Regions from separate parts of the Rhizobium sp. NLR22b genome, predicted to be linked through region 4. Evidence: predicted binding sites of a transcription regulator. Region 4 holds the regulator's gene; each other region holds the start of a gene.
The links. Region 4 encodes LexA, which represses DNA repair genes until DNA is damaged. Its sites were predicted from a motif close to TGTTCNNNNTGTGTTCNG; they were not measured.
Positions count from the first base shown of each region.

Region 1: the regulator LexA is predicted to act here: its motif matches at 1,986-2,003, upstream of HJC00_RS10680 (ATP-dependent helicase).
Region 2: the regulator LexA is predicted to act here: its motif matches at 1,862-1,879, upstream of HJC00_RS00645 (PA0069 family radical SAM protein).
Region 3: the regulator LexA is predicted to act here: its motif matches at 1,826-1,843, upstream of HJC00_RS32395 (ImuA family protein).

Region 1 covers NZ_JABDWM010000005.1:160,037-163,642, forward strand. Annotated here, with positions in the region: gene HJC00_RS10670 (PrkA family serine protein kinase) at 1-976, opposite strand, end outside; gene HJC00_RS10675 (VOC family protein) at 1,380-1,856, opposite strand; gene HJC00_RS10680 (ATP-dependent helicase) at 2,046-3,606, shown strand, end outside.
Region 2 covers NZ_JABDWM010000001.1:141,724-145,329, reverse strand. Annotated here, with positions in the region: gene HJC00_RS00650 (ribonuclease HII) at 1-468, opposite strand, end outside; gene HJC00_RS00645 (PA0069 family radical SAM protein) at 635-1,792, opposite strand; gene HJC00_RS00640 (glycosyltransferase family A protein) at 1,933-2,451, shown strand; gene HJC00_RS00635 (hypothetical protein) at 2,862-3,197, shown strand; gene moaB (molybdenum cofactor biosynthesis protein B) at 3,278-3,606, opposite strand, start outside.
Region 3 covers NZ_JABDWM010000004.1:257,192-260,797, forward strand. Annotated here, with positions in the region: gene HJC00_RS09245 (Y-family DNA polymerase) at 1-808, opposite strand, end outside; gene HJC00_RS32395 (ImuA family protein) at 849-1,805, opposite strand; gene HJC00_RS09250 (metallopeptidase family protein) at 1,968-2,405, shown strand; gene HJC00_RS09255 (DUF1737 domain-containing protein) at 2,429-2,635, opposite strand; gene HJC00_RS09260 (CoA ester lyase) at 2,635-3,540, opposite strand.
Region 4 covers NZ_JABDWM010000009.1:172,371-175,976, reverse strand. Annotated here, with positions in the region: gene HJC00_RS16730 (ComEC/Rec2 family competence protein) at 1-1,666, shown strand, start outside; gene lexA (transcriptional repressor LexA) at 1,647-2,366, opposite strand; gene HJC00_RS16720 (VOC family protein) at 2,562-3,458, shown strand; gene kdsA (3-deoxy-8-phosphooctulonate synthase) at 3,455-3,606, shown strand, end outside.

The DNA of each region.
Region 1 (3,606 bases), on a different contig from region 4:
GGTCGATGAAGGCCTCATTGTTCTTGTTGGCCTTGAAGGTCTGCCATTCCGCCTCGTTCGAATGCGCAAGGACGATGCCGGAGAAAGGTATGGCGCCGATATTCTCGGAGCCGATATAATTGCCCTCCTGCGTTGCCGTCAGCAGCGGGTGCAGCATCTTGATCGGCGCCTTGAACATCTCGACGAATTCGAGCACGCCCTGATTGGCACGGTTCAGTCCGCCCGAATAGCTGTAGGCGTCCGGATCGTTCTGAGAATAGGTTTCCAGTTTGCGGATATCCACCTTGCCGACCAAAGAGGAGATGTCCTGGTTGTTCTCGTCTCCAGGCTCGGTCTTGGCAATCGCGATCTGGCGCAATCGCGAGGGTTGTATCCTGACGACGCGGAATCGGGAGACATCGCCGCCGAAATCGTCGAGCCGCTTCAGGCACCACGGGCTCATCAATCCGTTCAGGCGCCGCTGCGGGATCCCGTACTGCTCCTGCAGGAGCGAGCCCATCGTCTCGGGATCGAAGAGATTGAGCGGGCTTTCGAACACAGGGCTGATCTCGTCACCGGCCTTCAGCACGTAGATCGGATACACCTCCATCAACTGCTTCAGCCGCTCCGCCAGCGACGACTTGCCGCCGCCGACCGGACCGAGCAGATAAAGAATCTGCTTGCGCTCCTCGAGCCCCTGCGCCGCATGCCGAAAAAAGGAGACGATGCGTTCGATTGTCTCTTCCATGCCGTGAAAGCCGGCAAAGGCCGGATAAACCCGGATGGTCCTGTTCATGAAGATCCTGCCGAGGCGCGCGTCCTTGGCGGTGTCCACCATCTGTGGTTCGCCTATGGCAGCGAGCAGACGCTCGGTCGCGTTGGCATAGGCGATCGGGTCGGTTTTGCAGAGATCGAGATATTCCGACACCGACATGTCGCTTTCGCGGCGCGCTTCATAACTGCGTGTGAACGCATCGAATACGGATTCACTCAGCATGGGACCTCCATTAAGGTAATGCCGCAGGCTCTAAGCCGTATAACCATCGAGATGGCCACGGCGTTCCTAAGAATCAATAGTTTCGTAGGTATATTCCACGCTGACCGGCCGTTTGTGGCAATGCACAAAATCGTGCATGCACCGGTATTTTTTTACTCCACGAAACTGTTTCTTATTGTAGTTGAGAAAAGGCTTGTCGCGATATCAGCACATTTAGCGACGTGACATGGAAGTAAAAAAGGTATGCAATAGCGCCCGTGATTCGAGCCGTAAATAATCGGCGATTGCCCGCCGGTGAGAGCCAGTCGGCTCCGACAGCGGGCAGCGAGTTCGCCGCCCGCAGAATGAAACCGGGCGAACGTCACATCCGACCGGCATATCCTACTCATGCGCCTCCTGGCTCTCAGCCGTTGAACGCCTTTTCCAGCGCAGCCACATCGATCTTGACCATGCCGAGCATGACTTCGGTGACGCGCCTTGCCCGCTCGCGATCTTCGTCGGCGATCATCTCGGAGAGCGCGCGCGGGACGATCTGCCAGGAAAGGCCCCAGCGGTCCTTCAGCCAGCCGCAGGCCTCCGGCGTGCCGCCATTGGCGAGGAAGGCATCCCATATCCGATCGATCTCCGCCTGGCTTTCCAGAAGGATCGCTATCGAAAAGGAATGGTTGAAGCTGTCGAGCGGACCGGCCTTCATCGCCAGGAAGGCTTGGTCGCCAAGCGTGAACTCGATCAGCTCGACGCTGCCGGGAGGGCCGCTCGGGGTTTCCGCCGGAAGTATGGTGGTTCGGCCGATCCTGGAATCCGGAATGATCGACACGTAGAATTCTACGGCTTCGCGTGCCTGCTCCGCGAACCAGAGATTTGAAATGACCTTGGGCATGGACAGCCTCCTTGTTGGCGAGTATCCCGGACTTCTGTCCGATGCTTCGAGGACGTCTGGTCGGCACCGGTTCCGACAGGCCGCGATCGGATTTTTTGGCCGCCCACCCCCCCGCAATAGCGGTGGCTCGGGAATGAAAGCAGAACATCTTTTCTGGTCTTTCCTTCCCGAATCACTACATTACGCGCCATGAGCAATAGTTTCGACGATATTCCCTTCTTCGACGAGGAGCCGGGCGAAGTGGCGCGTAAGCCGCAGCCGTCAGTCGCAACCGCCGGAAGGCCGGCCGCCGGCGGCGGCATCGCCGCCCGCGCCATGGCGGCCCGTGACGGCGGCAAACGGCCGGACTATCTCGCCGGATTGAACCCGGAACAGACCGAAGCCGTCGAAACGCTGGAAGGCCCCGTCCTCGTGCTCGCCGGCGCCGGCACGGGAAAGACGCGCGTGCTGACGACCCGCATCGCCCATATCCTCAATACCGGCCGCGCCTTCCCGTCACAGATCCTCGCCGTCACCTTTACCAACAAGGCCGCGCGCGAGATGAAGGAGCGCATCGCTCTGCTCGTCGGCGGCGCCGTCGAAGGCATGCCGTGGCTCGGCACCTTCCACTCGATCGGCGTCAAGCTCCTGCGCCGCCATGGCGAGCTCGTCGGCCTGAGCTCCGGTTTCACCATTCTCGACACCGACGACGTCGTGCGCCTGATCAAGCAGCTGATCCAGGCCGAAGGCCTCGACGACAAGCGCTGGCCGGCAAAGCAGTTCGCCGGCATGATCGACACCTGGAAGAACAAGGGCCTCGGACCGGCCGATATTCCCGAAGGCGACGCCCGCGCCTTTGCCAATGGCCGCGGCCGCGATCTCTATTTCGCCTATCAGGCGCGCCTGTCGACGCTCAACGCCTGCGATTTCGGCGACCTGCTGATGCATCCGATCGCGATCTTCCGCAAGAATCCGGATCTTTTGAAGGAATATCACGGCCGCTTCCGCTATATCCTTGTCGACGAGTACCAGGACACCAACACTGCTCAGTACATGTGGCTGAGGCTTCTTGCCCAGCGCGCCAAGGGTGAGCCGCAGAATGTCTGCTGCGTCGGTGACGACGACCAGTCGATCTATGGCTGGCGCGGCGCGGAGGTCGACAATATCCTGCGCTTCGAGAAGGATTTCCCCGGCGCCAAGGTGATCAAGCTCGAGCGCAATTACCGATCGACCGAACATATCCTTGGCGCCGCCGCCCATCTGATCGCCTATAATGAAGGCCGCTTGGGCAAGACGTTGTTCACCGATCGCGCCGACCCAGATGACGTCAAGGTCCAGGTTCACGCCTCCTGGGACTCGGAGGAGGAAGCCCGCGCCATTGGCGAGGAGATCGAGCAACTCCAGCGCAACAAGCATCTGCTGAACGACATGGCGATCCTCGTGCGCGCCTCCTTCCAGATGCGCGAATTCGAAGATCGCTTCGTCACCCTTGGCCTCAACTACCGCGTCATTGGTGGCCCGCGCTTCTATGAGCGCCTCGAAATCCGCGATGCCCTGGCCTATTTCCGCCTGGTGGCGCAGCCGGCCGACGACCTCGCCTTCGAACGTATCATCAACACGCCGAAGCGCGGCCTCGGCGATACGACGGTGCGCGCGCTGCACGATTATGCACGCGCCCGCGACATCCCGATGCTGGCGGCCGCCGCGCACATCATCGAGACGGACGAGCTGAAGCCGAAGGCGCGAAAAGCCCTCTTCGACGTGATTCAAT
Region 2 (3,606 bases), on a different contig from region 4:
GATCGAGACCGAGCGGGCATCGCCCTTGACCACCGCCTGTCCGGGGCAATCGAGGCCAGGCGGCACGTCAAGCCCATCTGTCAGCACGTAGCTTGCGGGAATGGCGAGGCTGCAGATGGCGCGACGCATCGCGTCCAGGCTCGCCTTGCGAATGTCCGTCTCGTCGATGCGGGTCGAGCTGGAGGAGGCGATGGAAACCGTCGCGGTCGCCAGGATCTGCACGAAGAGTTCCTCGCGCCGCTGCGCCGAGAGCTGCTTGGAATCGTTGAGGCCCTCAGGGATGCGCTTCGGATCGAGAATGACCGCAGCGGCCACCACAGGCCCCGCCAGCGGCCCGCGGCCTGCCTCGTCGGCGCCGGCGACCGGCCAGTGACCGGCCTTGCGGGCTTTGAGCTCGAGCTTGAAATCCGGCACGAGAGGGACCGTGTCGAAAAGCAGGGGAGAATCGGGTGGCGTGCGACGTTTCATGCGGCTGAACCTCGCACGCCAACCCGATTTCCCGCAAGTCCCCGGATCAGGGCGGCGGCCGGGGACGGTCCGGCGGATGGTGGCGGTCAAGGCCATCCGCAGGAATTGCGCTCGGGGCTCGAAACAGGGCGGTTTTTCTGAGCAGCCGATGCGCAAGCTTAAAAAATCAGAGCAGCGACAACTGCACGCCGCTGCCATCCGGTGGCACGAACAGATCGTCGCGCAGCGGCACGCTGCGCCGCGTCAGCTCGAAGCGTTTCGCCGCCATTTCGAAACGCCGGGCGATCTGCCAGGCATAGGGGCCGGCACCCTTCATGCGCTTGCCGAATTCGGCGTCGTAATCCTTGCCGCCGCGCATCGAGCGCACCAGCGACATCACGTGCCGGTAACGATCGGGATAGTGCTGCAACAGCCAGTCGCGAAAGAGCGGGCTGACTTCGAGCGGCAGTCTGAGGATCACATAACTCGCCTCGGCGGCGCCGGCAGCCTTCGCCGATTCGAGAATGCGCTCGAGCTCGTGATCGTTCAGCGCCGGGATCAGCGGGGCGGCCATGACGGCAGTCTGGATGCCTGCCTCCGAGAGCGCATGAATGGTCTCCAGCCGTCGCGGCGGCGTGGCGGCGCGCGGCTCCATCGCCCGGGCAAGCTTGCGGTCGAGCGTGGTGACCGAGATGCCGACGCGCACCAGGTTCTTGCCGGCCATCTCCTGAAGAATGTCGAGATCGCGCAGGATCATCGCCGACTTGGTGACGATCGACACCGGATGGTTCGCCTTGTTCAGCACCTCGAGGATGCCGCGCATGATGCGCCATTCCTTCTCGATCGGCTGATAGGGGTCGGTATTGGTGCCGATCGCGATCACCCGCACCTTGTAGCCCGGCTTGGCGAGTTCCCGCTCTAGCAGCTTGGCCGCATCGGGCTTGGCGAAGAGCTTCGTCTCAAAATCGAGCCCCGCCGAAAGCCCCATATAGGCGTGCGTCGGCCGGGCGAAACAATAGATGCAGCCATGCTCGCAGCCGCGATAGGGATTGATCGAGCGGTCGAACGAAAGATCCGGAGATTCGTTGCGGGTAATCGCGGTGCGCGGCTTTTCGATCTGCACCTCGGTCCTGAACGGCGGCAGCTCTTCCAGCGTCTGCCAGCCGTCGTCGAACGTCTCCCGCTGCAGCGCTTCGAACCGCCCTGTCGGGTTCAGTCCCGCTCCGCGCCCGCGCCGCCGGTCGCCCTCGACCCTGAGACCGGACGACACGATCATCGCATCGGCAATATCTGCCGTATTGGCAGGCGCGAATGCGGCCTGCCCTGCCAGGGACTGCTCTCTCATCGGATTCTCCCGCAGCGAAAAGCCGTTGCCTCCGCCCGTTTGTGATGATTAAATTCCTATCGGCAAAACGAGAACAATGCAAGAACAAAATCAGGAAAAGGATGCTGGCAAAAAATTGTGCGGCGCATTATGAATAATCGATGTTGACGGTTGTTCTCGAATGCCAGGATCAGGAATCCGAACTGGCGCAGACCTTATCGGTATTGGTGGCAGGCGCGGTGGAAGGGCTCGTCAGCGATGTGATCGTGCTCGATCACGGCTCGCGCGACGGCACCTCGCGGGTCGCCGACGCCGCCGGCTGCCGTTTCCATTCACAATGGGATATCAAGGATATCGTTCGCTCGGCCCGAGGCGAATGGCTGCTCTTCGTCGAGCCGGGCGCCAGGCCGCAGGCCGGCTGGATCGATGAGATCGCCGAGTATGTGGCGCTGAACAAGACGCCGGCGCGCTTTACTGCGTCGCGCGGCTATCGACGCCCCTTCTTCCAGCGCGTCGCCCGCGCCCGGCCGCCGCTGGAGCTTGGGCTGTTGATGCCGAAGAACCAGGCGCTCGCCGCCGCCAGAAGCGGGATGCCTGTTGCCGACTTCGCCAAGGGCCAGAAGCCGCGCAAGCTCGCAAGTGAATTGATTCCTTCCTGGGTGGCGCGTGCCGCGCGGTAGAATGCCCATCCCTGCATCGATGCTGTCCGAAAAAGTGCCCCTCACCCTAACCTGCCCCTTGAAAACGGGGAGAGGGGACGTGCCCGGCGAGAGGTTGGTGGTGATGGCGAGGTTGCGGCATGGTTCCTTCGCTCCGTTTACGGGGTCCGAAGGACGTCGAGACCAGTGGCTCGACCCCGGTCGGTGGCGGCAGCCGGATGAGGGGCTGGTCTCGCCGCAAGCGCGCTTTGGTGATTGCTTCCCATCATCGCGCAAAGATGGCGCCCAATCGGATTTCGCGCTATAATTCGTCCATGGCGCCGCCGAAGCGCCGCGCTTCGCAACGGGTGCCGTGGAATGCCGGTGAACGGCAGAACAGGTCGGCGAAAAATCTCCTCTTCTGCCGGGTTCCCGGCGAAAGGAGGTGCGTCATGCCAGGCGGTAGTATCCACGGCGTACGCAGTATGATCTGCGGCCTGCTGGCCGTCATATTGCCGACATTGGTGATCGCGCATCCGCATTCGGCAGCATCGCAGACGATGCTCAGTTGCGCAGGTCGATCCGACGTCGTCAGTTTCCTCGACCAGAATTTCGGTGAGAAGCTCACCGCCGTCGGGCTGGTCAATCAGAACGCCGTTCTTGAGGTCTATGCCGCCAAAAGCGGCACCTGGACGCTCGTGGTCACGGATATCCACGGCATAAGCTGCATCTTGCTGTCGGGTGATGGCTGGGATTCGATGCCGGCTCTGCCGGGCATTGCCACATGACAAATGCCAGCGCGTCGGCGCCGAAAGTCTGAATCGGATTTTCGACGGCGCGACCGCGGCGCTGGAACGGCAGCTCCAGTCTATTTCTGCGCGCCGCGTTTCAGATGCTCGTCCAGGCGCGGCATGATCTCGACGAAATTGCACGGCATGCTGCGATAGTCGAGCTGTGCTTTCAGTATGCCGTCCCAGGCGTCCCGGCAGGCGCCGGGCGAGCCGGGCAGGGCGAAGATGAAGGTGGAGTTGGCAACACCCGCGGTGGCGCGCGACTGGATCGTCGCCGTGCCGATCTTATCGTAGGAAATACGGTGGAAGACGGCGGAAAAGCCGTCCATGCGCTTTTCGAACAGCGGCTCCACCGCCTCGGGCGTCACGTCTCGGCCGGTAAAACCGGTGCCGCCCGAGGTGATGA
Region 3 (3,606 bases), on a different contig from region 4:
CGATCCGCTTCGGCTCCCTGAGCGGCCGTGAAGCGCCGACCGAAATCCGGAAAACCCGGCCATCGACCCGAAACAGCACGAGTTCGAAGACGCGGCCGCCGGCGCCGCGGGCTTCCAGGGAGGGTTTCAGCGACACGGCGATCTGGCCGGCAAGGACGAGAATATCCTCTTCGGTGCCGATCGGCTCGGCCAGCCGCCGCTCGGCCGAAAGGCTCGCAACCGGCAGGCGCGGCGAAACCGGTTCCTCATCATGTCCGAGCGCCTGATCGAGCCGCAATAGCAGGCTTGCCCCGAAACGGCGGGTCAACGGCGCCCGCGGCGCATTCATGACATCGCCGATATATTTCAGCCCGAGCTTCTTCAGCGATGCCACGGTGTCTTCGTTCAGCCGAAGCGCGGCGATCGGCAGCGGCGCCAGCATATCCTCCATTTCCTCGTCTTCGATGACGCCGCCATTGCCAAAACGAGCGACGGCCGAGGAAAGGCCGGGCGAAGAGGAGATCGAACCCCGGACGTCGAGCCCCATATGGAAAAGCCTGAGCAGAATATCCTTCAGCAGCGCTCTCTCGCCGCCGAAAAGATGGGCACAGCCGCTAATGTCGAGAAACAGCCCGTCCCGTCCGTCGATCGCCACCAACGGCGTATAGCGGTCGCACCAGTCGGCGATGGCTTCGAGCAGCCGCGCATCGGCGGCCGGATCCTCCTCGACGATATCGAGTTTCGGATGCATGGCGCGCGCTTCCGCGACACCCTGGCCCTTCTTCAGGCCAAGCGCCTCCGCGGCCTCGTCCAGCGCCATCAGCCGCATGGCATTTTCGTGCTTTCCGGCGCAGACGATCGGCGCAGCCTCAGGACGCCCTCTCGAACGCCAGGAGAGGCCCCATTTTCTGCGGGCGATCCTGTCCGTCGAAAGGTGCGGAAAGCTGAGCGCCAGGATACGCTGACCGTTCGTCTGGAGTAAGAGCGTGCCTTGGCTCGTTGATGGGGAAAAACTGACGTTCATGAGGGTTCCACTCCAGAAGAAGGGAGAGCGGAGCCGGGTTGCGGCTCTTCTCCAGGCTGAGATGAAAAACCGGATTGCCGATGCTGCCGGCAAGTCTCGATCCACCCGGCAGAGCCCGCATGCCGGCTGGCGCAGGCTCGGCAAGCAGCCGGAAGGCGGCGCTGCTCGCCTCCTCCTCTCCTGCCTGCCGAAGCAGGAAGAGCGGCCGGCCGGCCGCCTTGGCGCGAAGACCGAGCCGCCGGCTCTCGGTCAGACCGACATGCGCGGGATTGCCCCTCATCTCCAGGATGACCACCGAAAAGGCGCCGCTTTCCAGCGCGGTTTCCGCAAGCCAGAGCGCCTCATCGAGCTTGCGCGGCAAAGCCTGCAGGAAACGCTCAGGCCGCAGGCCGAAATCCTGCAGACCCACCGCATAGGGAAGGCCGGCCTCCATCGTCGAGACCGGATCGCCGATCCAGAGTATTGGCGAACAGTCGCTCGCCTCCTCCTCCACCCGCTGCAGCAGCGTTGCGGCCGCAAGGGCGAACCCACTGGCGGCTCCCGCATCCCGGAAAAGCGCCGAACGGATTTCCGTTATCGCATCGAGCGGCAGCCCGCCCTCCATCGCTTCGTCGAGCGATGCCACCCCAAACGACAAGCGCTGTCTGCGTCCATTCCGTTCCGCATCCTGCCGCCCGCTCTCACCCGAAGCCAGGGCTTCCCGCTCCGCTGCCGCAAGCGCCGGCGCAGGCTTTCCTTCCAGCTTGGCGATGGTTTCGCGGAGCGCAAAAAGCCGCTCGCGCGCCAGGGCGTTCTGCGCCATGGCGTTTACTCCGTCCGTATTGTTCCTGTTATGTTCTTATGGATTCCAGAGAGCTGAAGAAGAGTCAACAACCATTTTCTATGAATTTATTCCTGCCTTTGATTCCGCACTCGAAAATCGGCGGCAAAGGTTCTATATGGGCCCGCAAAGGAAGGAATATTCATGGCCCGCATAGACCTGAGCGATGATTGGCGGGACCGCCATGCGCCGACGATCAGCACTTTCGAGTCGCTGGCCATGGAGGCTTACAGCCATCTACCGGATGAATTCCGCCAACTGACGACCAATCTCACGATCGAGATTGAGGATTTTCCCGATGACGACGTTTTCGAGGATATGGCGCTGGAAACGCCTTTCGACCTGCTCGGCCTTTTCGAAGGCAGGGGAATTTCGGAGCGTTTCACCGTGGAAACCGGCGAAATGCCGAACCGCATTCGCCTCTACCGTCGCCCCATCCTCGATTATTGGGCAGAAAACGACGAGACGCTCGGCGATATCATCACTCACGTCCTGATCCACGAGATCGGCCACCATTTCGGACTGAGCGATGAGGATATGGAGCGGATCGAGGCCAGCGCCGAGGAAGCCGCCGAGCGCTGAAACCGTGCGTTCGGCAGAACGCGCTATTGCTCGGAGAGCTTCATCTCCGGATCGTAATCCTTGCCTTCGACAGTCTTGACGACGGCCTGGCCGCATTGCATCGCGCCGGTTGCGGCATTGAAGGCATAGGTCGGTGGGCCCTCCAGCGACCAGCCCTTGTTGAGGGCGGCGGTGACCTTGTGGCAGAAGGAAGCGTCGTCGGGGCCGGTCAGGAAGCGGTAGAGTTTCATCAGGCGGGCTTTCTTGCAGAAATCAGGCGAGCTTTATGAACCAGAGCTTCGGCCTGGACAAGATGCAGCCGTTCGATCATCCGCCCGTTCGCATTGATGACGTTCAGGCCTTGGGCAGCCGGATCGGCAAAGGCTGATATGATTGCCTGCGCTTCGGCAATCTCCTCGGGGCTCGGGCCGAAATGCCGGTTGGCGGCCGCAATCTGCGCGGGATGGATCAGCATCTTGCCGGCAAAACCCATGGCGCGCCCCTGCCCGCATTCGACATCGAAACCTTCGTCATCCCGGAAATCGTTGAAGACACTGTCGAGCGCATCAAGCCCATAGGCCTTGACCGCCAGAATGACCTGCATCAGCCAAGGCACGAGAAAGCTTCGCCCCGGCTGCGGCAGGACGCCGGTTTCCTTGCGCAGATCATTGAGGCCGACGACCAGGCAATCGAGCCGCGCCCCCAGCATGCAGCCGGCTTCAGCAATCGCTCCGGCATTCAGCACGCCGCGCGGCGTCTCGATCATGGCCCAGATGCGCAACTCCTCCGGGGCATCCGCATCGGCAAGCAGATCGCCGATGTCGGTGATATCCCGAGGCGCGTCCACCTTCGGCAGGAGAACGGCGTCGGGCAACAGCGCCTTGACCAGATCGAGATCTGCCGCCCCGAATCCGGATGACAAAGAATTGATGCGAATGATCCTTTCCTTGCCCTCGAGCGGCGGTCCGGCAAAAAAAGCACGCAGATTTTCCCGCGCATGGCCCTTGTTCTCGGGCGCGACGGAATCCTCCAGATCGAAAATAACCGCATCACAATCAAGGGAACGGCTCTTTTCGAGCGCGCGGAGATTGATGGCTGGCACGCTCAGCACCGAGCGGCGCAGACTTGCGGAGCGGAAAGGTTTGGTTTGGTTCATCATCCATTAGTGCCAAGCTTCGCAAAGCCCGGCAAGACAACAAAAAGCCATGCTTGCCTTGCAGAG
Region 4 (3,606 bases):
GGCGGCCAGCTCGACGTCGGACGCTCTGCTCGAATGGCTCTACCGGCTGCGCAGCAGCATCGGCGACCGCATAAGATCGATCCTGCCCGGCGATACCGGCGCTTTTGCCGCTGCTCTGGTGACGGATGAACGGCGCGCCATCTCGAAGACGACGACGGAGGCGCTGCGCCAGTCCGGCCTTGCCCATATCGTCGCGATCTCGGGCCTCAACATGGCGCTGTCGGCCGGCATCTTCTTCGTCGGCTTCCGCATGCTGCTCTGCCTCTTTCCCGGCGTCGCCCAAGCCTATCCGACAAAGAAGATCGCCGCCGCCGGTGCGCTCATGGCCGTCACCGCCTATTACCTGATCTCCGGTTTCGGGGTTTCGGCCGAGCGCGCTTTTATCATGATGACCATCATGCTGATTGCCGTCTTCTTCGATCGGCCGTCGATCAGCCTGCGCAATGTCGTTCTCTCTGCGCTCATCATCATCGCCATTTCACCTTCGGAAGTATTGGGACCGAGCTTTCAGATGTCCTTTGCCGCGACATTGGCTTTGGTATCGGGCTATCAGCTGTGGAAGGACAGGCGTGTCCGTGAAAACGCTTTCCTGAAATTGCCGATCATCAGGCCGGTGGTTGTCGTCGCCGGTTTCTTCGGCGGCGTCTTCCTGACCTCGCTGATCGGCGGTTTTTCCACCGCCCTGTTTTCGATCGAGCATTTTCATCGCCTGACGGCTTACGGCCTGCCGGCAAACCTTGCGACGATGCCGATCATCTCCTTCATCGTCATGCCGGCCGGGCTGCTGGCGATGCTGCTCATGCCCTTCGGGCTGGATGCTCCGCTCTGGACGGTGGTCGGATTCGGCCTCGATCTGGTGATTGCGGTTGCCAAGACGGTGTCCGGCTGGGGCGGCGATATCGGCATCGGCCGCTTGCCCGCCTGGTATTTCGCAGTGGCGGTGGCAGGCTTTCTGCTGCTGACGCTGCTGCGCACCCGGCTGCGCCATGTCGGCACATCCATCATCGCCGTCTCGACACTCACCGTACTGCTGCTGCCGGCTCCCCGCCCGCCGGATCTGGTGATTTCGGAGGATGGTGGTCTGGTTGCGGTCGTTGCGGCTGAGGCAATCGCGTCCAACCGTGAAAACCCGCCGGATTTCATCTTCGACCAGTGGCAGCGAGCGCTGGTCCTGCCGACACATGTTCCACCGAAGATGCTGGATGGTCCGGCTATCCCGCCGGAAGGAGAAGACCGCCGAGTCAGGCTTTCCCGCGATCAGCAGAACGAAGCGAGCGCAGCGATGCGGGCAGCCGCAGCAGGCGGTGAAGCAAACCGGTTTTCCTGCGTCAAGAAGGCGTGGTGCACATCACGACTCGGCAATGGCCATATCGTCACCGTCATCGACAATGCCGCCTATCTCGGCCCGGCCTGCGATACGGCCGATATCGTCGTGACCTCGGTCCGCCTGCGTTTCAACAGCTGCCGTTCAGGCGGGACGCTCTTCACCGGCGAGACGCTCCGCAGGACCGGTTCCGTCGAATTGCGCTTCGCCGATGCCGGCCTGCAGGTCGCAACCGCATTCGAGGCGCTATCGCGGCCATGGATGCGCCATCGCGCCTATGATTGGCGCAAAGACAGTTTTACCGAATCCGGTCCGGCTGCTGTCAGTGATAACGGCGAATGAGGCCGACGAGCTTGCCCTGCACCTTGACGCGGTCCGGCCCGAAAATCCGGGTCTCGTAAGCCGGGTTGGCGGCTTCCAACGCGATCGAGGCGCCCTTCCGGCGGAAGCGTTTCAGCGTTGCTTCCTCGTCGTCGACGAGGGCAACGACGATGTCGCCGGGACTTGCGGTGCTGCCGTTGCGGATGATCACGGTGTCGCCGTCGAAGATGCCGGCGTCGATCATCGAATCGCCCTTGACCTCCAGCGCGTAGTGCTCACCGGAGCCAAGCATGTCCGCGGGAATGACGATGTCATGCGTGTTGTTCTGGATCGCCGAGATCGGAACGCCGGCGGCGATTCTTCCCATGACCGGCACGGAGACAGAGTTGCCGTTGTCGGCGACCGGCTTTGCGGCAGCGGGGGCGGCGACCGGCTGGGGTTTGCCGAGGCTGCCCTCGATGACGCTCGGCGAAAAACCGCGGCGCTGTTGCAGGCTGGGGTTATAGGCCTCCGGAAGCTTGATCACTTCAAGCGCCCGGGCGCGATTCGGTAGGCGGCGAATGAAGCCGCGCTCCTCGAGCGCCGTGATCAGGCGGTGAATGCCGGATTTCGAGGCGAGATCCAGGGCATCCTTCATTTCGTCGAAGGAGGGAGGGACGCCGGATTCCTTCATGCGCTCATGAATGAAAAGGAGAAGCTCCTGTTGTTTGCGCGTGAGCATCGACGTCAGACCCCTGATTGAAACAAATCCAGAACAGACACTATATGTTCCATATGTGTTCCGCAAGTAGCTAAATTTCCGTAAAACTTCGGGCCAACTCGTCGAGATTTTTAATTTCATTCGACGGGATTGGCGCACATCGCTTGCATTCGGGGAGGGGCTGTCGCACATCTTTGCCCCTTTCAGGAGGATATCATGAACGCGCATTCCGCCAAGTCGCATCCGCTGGATCACGTCGTGCTGCCGGTGGTCAATATCGATCTGGCGCGTGAGAGGCTCGGCAAGCTCGGTTTCACCGTCGCCGCCGATGGGCGCCATCCCTTCGGAACGGAGAATGCCTGCGTCTTTTTCGCCGACAAGACCTATCTGGAGCCGCTTGGCGTGGCGAGCGTCGAGGAGAGCGAGGCAGCGGCCCGCCACGGCAATGTCTTCATCGCCCGCAATCGCGCCTTCCGCTTCCGCTGCGGCGAGGAGGGATTGTCTGCGCTGGCCTTCCTCAGCGAGGATGCCGGCCTCGATCATAAGCGCTTCGTCAGCAACGGCGCGAGCGCCGGCGAGATGTTGCAATTCAGCCGGCCGATGCGGATGCCGGATGGTTCGGAGACCGTCGGCAGCTTCAAGCTGGCCTTTGCAGCTGATCTGCGCGCACCCGATTTCTTTCTCTTTACCTGCCAGCGCATCAATTCCTTCCCGACAGATCGCGCCGCGCTGGAGACGCATGCCAATGGCGTGATCGGCATTGCCGAGATCGCGCTTTGTGCGCCGGACCCGGCGGCATTCGCCGCCTTCGTCGGGCTTGCGATAGGGCAGGCGGCGGCGGAGAAAACCGGTTTCGGCGTGAATATCGCGGCATCAAATGCGAAGATCAGCCTGATGACGCCCGAAGGGCTGGAGGCCTATTTCGAGCTTGCCGTCTCATCCGCCGATCGTGGTCTGCGCGGCCGGGTAATCCTCTTCACCGTCGCCGATCTTGCCGTGACAGAAGCGCATTTGGGTGCTAACGGGATCACATTCACGCGCAAGAACAATCGCATTCTGGTGAAGTCTACGCCCGGGCAGGGTGCGCTCTTCGCCTTCGAGGAAACACGATGAGCACCGACACGAATTCCGAAGTCAGGATCGGCGAAGGCGAAGGTCAGGTCACCTTTTCCAATACCGCCCGCCTGTCGCTGATTGCCGGCCCCTGTCAGATGGAGAACCGGGACCACGCCTTCATGGTCGCCGGCACGCTGAAGGAGCT